Regions from separate parts of the Microbacterium sp. GXF0217 genome, predicted to be linked through region 1. Evidence: predicted binding sites of a transcription regulator. Region 1 holds the regulator's gene; each other region holds the start of a gene.

Region 1 (2,264 bases):
GAGAAGGTTGAGCTTCTGCAGACCGTCGACCACCTCGCGGGGATCGACACCGGGTGCGATTTCCTCCGCGATCGACCACAGCGTGTCGCCGGGCATGACGGTGACGGTCTCGAACGATGCGGTCACCTCTTCACCGCCGGCATACGCGGATCCTCCGCTCAGCACTGCGAACGCGAGACCGACCGCCAGAGGTAGCGCCGCGAGAGCGAGCAGAACACGGCGACCCCGTGCCGTCAGACGCAGTCGGGTGACTGCCGCGGACGGACGGATGGACGGTGCGGTGACGCTGATGCTGCTCATGATCGCTGCTCCTCGTGCTTCCTCTCCCGATCGGGAGATGTTGGCGTAGCGTTCGCATTCCCCACTCGGCCGGGAGTGGGGGATGCGAAGCTACGTACCGAATGTATCTTCGAATTCGAATCTTTGTCAAGCATTATTCGAAACCGGATCTTCGAATCCACCGACACGCTCGAACAGATCTTCCCCGAACAGGGGAACCTCGGATACGGTTTCGCTAACGACACCTCACCACGGGCCTCCGACATCGATGCCGGGCACCCGATAGGTCAACGAAGGAGCAGCCATGAGCGACGCATCAGCCCCCGGCACTGAGGCACCGCGCACTCGTCGACGCAAGAGCCTGAGCGCCAAGCAGATGGCGATCCTCGAGGTTATTCAGACCTCGATCGCGCGGCACGGCTATCCGCCGAGCATGCGCGAGATCGGCGACGCAGTCGGGCTGAAGTCGCTCTCGAGTGTCACGCATCAGCTCGGCCAGCTCGAGCTCAGCGGCTACCTTCGTCGGGACCCGGGCAAGACGCGCGCCATGGAGGTGCTGATCGATCTGCCTGGCAGCGGCACCGAGAACCCCGCCGACACGGCACCTCCGGTCGGTGATGCGGCGCTCGTGCCACTCGTCGGGCAGATCGCGGCCGGCGTGCCGATCACGGCCGAGCAGCAGGTCGAAGAGATCTTCCCCTTGCCGCGTCAGCTCGTCGGCAAGGGCGATCTGTTCATGCTCAAGGTCAACGGCGAGTCGATGATCGATGCCGCGATCTGCGACGGCGACTGGGTCGTGGTGCGCACGCAGAACACGGCGGAGAACGGCGAGATCGTCGCCGCCATGCTCGACGACGAGGCCACGGTCAAAACTTTCCGCCGCCGCGACGGCCACACCTGGCTGCTCCCCCGCAACTCCGCGTTCGAGCCCATCCTCGGCGACGATGCGACCGTGCTCGGCAAGGTCGTCGCGGTACTTCGCGCCGTCTGAGCAGCGACTCGGTGGTCTCGTCGTATCCACCTGCTGACAATGCGGACGCGGGCCGCGAAGAACCTGCGCTTCGCGGGCGGATGCCGGGATCGGCTGTCGCTGCACGCTCCAGGGTGAACGGGGCGGTTGCGTGACACCCTGTGTCGCGTCACGCGCGTCTCGTAGGCTCGGAGCATGCCCCAGCCGTTCGGATCCTGGCCCTCCCCGTTCCACGCCGCCGATATCGCGGCATCCGCTCCCCGTATCGACGGCGCCTGCTTCGCGGGAGACGAGATCTGGTGGGGCGAGTCCGTACCGGCACAGGGCGGCCGGGTGACCGTGCGCAGCTCCACCGGGACCGAGGTGCTCCCGTCACCCTGGAGCGCTCGTTCCCGCGTGCACGAATACGGCGGCGGGTCCTGGACGGCGGATGCCGACGGCATCCTGTACTTCGTCGAAGCCCGAGGGCAGCAGGTGCACCGATTGGAACCGGGCGGCACGCCGCAGCCCCTGACCGCGCCCGGACCGGCGCACGGCGGTCTGCGGCTCCAGCACGGCAGGCTGCTCGCCGTGCGCGAGGACCTCACGTCCGACCCGCACCAGCGCGCGATCGTCGAGATCCCCACCGACGGCTCGGCCGCGGCAGACGCATCAGCGGTGATCGTGCACGCTCAAGGTCCTGGATTCTTCGCACACCCGGCGCTCTCCCCCGACGGCGCACGGATCGCGTGGGTGCAGTGGCAGGGCGATCGGATGCCGTGGGAGAGCGCTCAGGTGCACATCGCGCGCATCGGCGACGACGCAGCTGCCGTTCTGCCGACCCGCGCGGCGCTGCAGCCGGAGTGGGCCGACGATGCGACGCTGATCTACTCGGACATCCCCGACGACCGATGGACACTGCATCGCGTCCGCGTGGACGGTGCGACGCCGTCCACCGCCGCGGCAGTCGCCCCGGCCGATGCCGACACCGGCTACGGGCTGTGGGTGCTGGGCAACCGCTGGTATCGCCCGCTGG
Region 2 (2,264 bases), on a different contig from region 1:
TCCGCTGGATCCGCCGGTGCCGTGCTTCATGCCGATCGTGCGCGTCACGGTCTTCAGGTGCCGGAACCGCCAGAACTGGAAGTTGTCCTCGAGGTCGACGAGGTCCTCGCACGCCTCGTACAGATCCCAGTGGGTCTGCGGATTCTGGTAGATCTCGCGGATGGCCGCGACGAGTTCGGGGTGCGGACGGTACGGCTCGCGGACGTCTCGTTCCAGGATGTCGGTGGGGATCGGCAGCCCGCGGCGCGCGGCGAAGCGGAGGAACTCGTCGTAGAGCGTGGGGCGCTCGTACTCGGTCGTGAGCAGCGCGAGGTTCTCGGGATGATCGCGGAAGACCGACAGCATCCGCTCGTTCTTGTTGCCGAGCGCGAACTCGACCGCGCGATACTGCACCGACTGGAAACCGGACGAATTGCCCAGCGCGCCGCGGAACTGCGCGTACTCGGTCGGCGTCAGGGTGGCGAGCACCGACCACTGCTGCGTCATGACGTCCTGAATCCGCTTGACGCGTGCGATGCGCTTGAGCGCTTCGCGGAGGTCGTCGCTGGCGAGCAGATCCCGCGCGCTGGTCAGCTCGTGCAGAAGGAGCTTGAGCCAGAGTTCGGTGGTCTGGTGCTGGATGATGAACAGCATCTCGTCGTGATGCTCCGGCCGGCTGACCGGATGCTGAGCCGACAGCAGCGTGTCCAGCTCGAGGTAGGAGCCGTACGTCATCCGGTCGCGGAGATCGGTGACGATGCCGTCTTCCAGGGCGCGTTCGTTCTGTTCGGAGCTCACGTTCGAACAGTATCACTCACGTGACGATCGTCACAGATCTGAAATGCGGGGCACGAGGGTCTCTTCGAGAACTGGGTTCAACCTGTGGTTGAGGGTCTGGGGAGAATGCATGCTCGAATGTCGGAGGCCACGGGTTGAATGGTGGTTATGAACAGCATCGTCGCTCATGGTCCGCGACGGCGGCTGCGTCATCCCTGGCTGCACGGTCCCGGCGACCTGGTGCGAGATCCATCACGTCCGGGAGCATGCCGACGGCGGCCCCACCCATACCGACAACGGGGTGCTGCTGTGCTGGTGGCATCATCGCACCCTGCATCTGACCGAGTGGACGATCCGGATGAACCACGGGGTCCCGGAGATCCGCGGCCCCGCCTGGTGGGACCCGCACCAGACCTGGCACCGCGCCCGCAGTCCGCACCGCACGGCACCCAGGCGAAAACGCACCGGCACTGCCGCCTGAGGCGAGCTATCCGCGCAGGCTCGTGAGGATCCGTTCGAGGCCATACTCGAACGCGCGATCCACGTCGCCGCCGAGGCGGAAAGCGCCGGCGAGTTCCATCTGCAGGAATCCGGTCGCCCACGCCGTGAACAGGCGCGCCGCGTCCAGGGCGGCATTCGTGCCGACCAGCGAGGCCGCCGCACGGATCACCGGCGCCGCCGCGCGATCCAGCGCGGGCAGAGGAGCGGAAGCCGCGAACATCAACCGGAATCCCTCCGGATTCTCGTGCGCATAGGCGCGGTAGACCGCGGCGAGGGTCGCGAGATCGTCGCCGGCCGCGGCCAAGCGGATGCCGAGATCGTCGACGATGGCCTCGGCCACTGCGGTGAGCAGCGCATCCCGATCCTGCACGCGCTTGTAGAGCGACGGGGCCCGCACTCCGACCCGCGTGGCCACCGCCTGCATGGTGAGTCCGGCGGGGCCAGAGAGCTCGAGGATCTCTCGGCTCGCCGCGATGATCTCGGTGTACGACGTGCGATCGGGTGTCGGCATGCGTTCCTCCATGGCTATTGACATTAGCCATGATAGCTACATATCGTAGCCATGTCATCGGAAAGGACGGGACATGAAGCTCGCTCCACACCTGCACCGTCTGGGCAACGACATCGTCGCCTCGTATCTCATCGACCTGCCCGACGGGATCACGCTGGTGGATGCGGGACTTCCCGGCCACTGGAACGACCTGCAGGACGAGCTCGCGCTGATCGGCCGCTCGCTCTCCGAGGTGCGCGGGCTCGTCCTCACGCACGGCGACAGCGACCACATCGGATTCGCCGAACGTCTGCGCCGTGAGACCGGAGCCCCGATCTTCGTCCACGCCGCGGATGCGCATCGCGCCCGAACCGGGGAGAAGCCCAAGCCGCCGATGGGTCCGGCTCGCCTCGGACCGACGCTCGGATTCTTCGCGTACGGGCTGCGCAAGAACGGCATGCGCACGCAGTACGTGCAGGATGTCGTCGAGGTCGCGGACGGCGACGTCCTCGACCTG
Region 3 (2,264 bases), on a different contig from region 1:
GCTGATCGTTGGTGCGAGGATCCTCGACGAGCTTCTGCGCGGCGTCCTTCTCGGCCGAACCGACGAACCGGGGTCCGCCGCGTCGAGGACGAAGCGCCGCGTCGTTGACGCCTTTCACGAGCGCGAATCCCTCGTCGTCATACGTCGTCGAACCGTGATGGATGCCGTCCCGATCGGTCCACAAGCGGAAGGAGCGAGCCTCGAAGCGCTGCTGGAAACGTCGCTCGGCTCCCTCCGAGTCGAGGAGATCGCGCAAGGTGCGCGCAGACGAACCGAGCTCTTCGACGGTGCGATGCGCTGCTTCGTCCACGAGCTGCTCGGCGGCAGCGAGCCAAGCGGCCTGCGCATCGGCATCCGGGTGCGAATCCGCGGTTGTCGATCCGTGCGGCGGCTCTCCCAACCCGCGCACGATCGCATCGTGCTGCGCCGCGGAGATGCGGCCGGCCAGAAGCGCTGCATCGGCTGGCACGTGCCAGGCGCGGGCGGGAGAGTCCTCTTCCGGACGGGCATCCTCATGGTCATGGAGCGTTTCGGCGTCCGCCGCCTGCGCCTCCAGCAGCGCGGAGCCGACGCGGATGCGCTGGGCGGCATCGGAGCGGCTGCCGCCCGTGACCTCCTGCAGAAGGCCAACCGGGTTGCGGTGGCCGCGGGACTGCGCAAGCCCGGTGTGGCCGGACTCGCGCGTCGAGCGGGCCGCGGCGACGCCGGCTCCAAGCGCGGTCACCTTCTCGACGCATCGGGTCAGAGTCGCGGAGGCGCGCATCGCCTCGACGAGTTCGTCGTCGGACAGCGATCGAAGCGCTGCTGCGAGATCGGCTGCCGCGGCCTCCTCACCCAAGAGCGCGCGCAAGGAGGCGACCTGTGCGTCGATCTCGGTGAAGAAGTTGATAGCACCATCATGTTCGGGGCCTCCGACATTCGAAGTTGTCTTCGGCGCGCGATCCGACCTTTTCTGATCACGGATGTGCGAGGGAACCTCTCGGACGGGTCCGCGGCTTGACGGCGGAGCAGATCGGCGCCGTCGCCGCGAAGCTGGCGCAACGACGCTCGAAGGAGGCGGTGTTCCGGGAGCTCGTGGTGGATCTCCGCCTGCCGGACGACCCGCTGCGTCTGTGGGCCGACTACCGTCACCGGATGCCGGAGCTCGTGACCTGCACGGACGGCGTGTTCGACGCGCTGTCCGCCCTGCGAACCGCACGCTGGACGATCGGCATCGTCACCAACGGCGAGATCGACAATCAGGAGGCGAAGGTCCTTCGCACCGGGTTGGTTGACGCGGTCGACGGCTGGGTGATCTCGGCCGAGGCCGGCGTCCGCAAGCCCGATCGCGAGATCTTCGCGCTCGCCGCGCGTCGCCTGAGCGTCCCGTTGGGCGGCTGGATGGTCGGAGACGGCCTCGAATCGGACATCGCCGGGGGAGTGGCGGCGGGACTGACGACCGCGTGGATCACTGATGGAGGTGAAGACGATCCAGCATCCATCGCCACGATCACGGCACCTGACGTGCCTGCTGCCGTCGCGCAGATCCTCGTCTCGCCCGACGCCCGTGCTTGACTGACTGGATGCGCCTCAACGCCGTCGAGTCCGGTTCCGGTGAGCGGACGGTCGTGCTGCTGCACGGCATGTCCGGGTCGGCGGAGAGCTGGTGGCGCGTGTCAGAGGCGCTCGCGAACGGCGGCGCCCGTGTGCTGGCGCTCGACCTGCCCGGTCACGGTCTCTCGCCGCGCGATCCGTCGTCGACGATCGATTCGGCGGCGGACGCCGTGATCGAGACCCTCGGGATGCTGGCACCGGGACGGCGCCTCGTCGCAATGGGACACTCGTACGGCGGTACCGTCCTGGCCGCGGCGGCCGACCGGCTGCCGATCGACACTGCTGTGTACGTCGACACCATCTGCGCATTCGCCGGCGGAGCCGACCGTGATGAACTCATCGCGCACTACGTGCGAGATCGGCGGTCCAGAATGGATGCCGCATCGCTGCGCGAGACACGCCCGTTCTACAGCGAGACGGATGCCGTCGTCGAAGCGCGGGCGGCTGAACGCTTCGATGCGGTGACGGCCGCATCGATCTCGTCCGGTGCCGATGTCGAACACGTCCCGGCTCCCGGTTCGATCCTGGTCCGCGCCGACCCGAGCCGATTCGTCCCTGATGAGGACGCGCGTCGACTCGCCGCTCGGGGCGTCGATGTGCGCGCGATCCCCGGCGCGGCTCATACGGTCTGGTTCAGCCACTTCGAGGAGTTCGTCACGGTTCTGCCGGAG

What was found. The regulator LexA, encoded in region 1, represses DNA repair genes until DNA is damaged. The targets are predictions, from matches to a motif close to TCGAACANNTGTTCGA.
Region 2: the regulator LexA is predicted to act here: its motif matches at 879-894, upstream of ACWAT3_RS05810 (HNH endonuclease signature motif containing protein).
Region 3: the regulator LexA is predicted to act here: its motif matches at 919-934, upstream of ACWAT3_RS14440 (HNH endonuclease signature motif containing protein).

What each region holds. Positions count from the first base shown of each region.
Region 1 is NZ_JBSJZG010000003.1:580,658-582,921, reverse strand. Features, by position in the region: gene ACWAT3_RS08900 (LysM peptidoglycan-binding domain-containing protein) at 1-300, opposite strand, end outside; gene lexA (transcriptional repressor LexA) at 584-1,270, shown strand; gene ACWAT3_RS08890 (S9 family peptidase) at 1,445-2,264, shown strand, end outside.
Region 2 is NZ_JBSJZG010000002.1:534,974-537,237, forward strand. Features, by position in the region: gene kynA (tryptophan 2,3-dioxygenase) at 1-777, opposite strand, end outside; gene ACWAT3_RS05810 (HNH endonuclease signature motif containing protein) at 944-1,237, shown strand; gene ACWAT3_RS05815 (TetR/AcrR family transcriptional regulator) at 1,244-1,768, opposite strand; gene ACWAT3_RS05820 (MBL fold metallo-hydrolase) at 1,842-2,264, shown strand, end outside.
Region 3 is NZ_JBSJZG010000007.1:77,746-80,009, reverse strand. Features, by position in the region: gene ACWAT3_RS14440 (HNH endonuclease signature motif containing protein) at 1-850, opposite strand, end outside; gene ACWAT3_RS14435 (HAD family hydrolase) at 997-1,554, shown strand; gene ACWAT3_RS14430 (alpha/beta fold hydrolase) at 1,563-2,264, shown strand, end outside.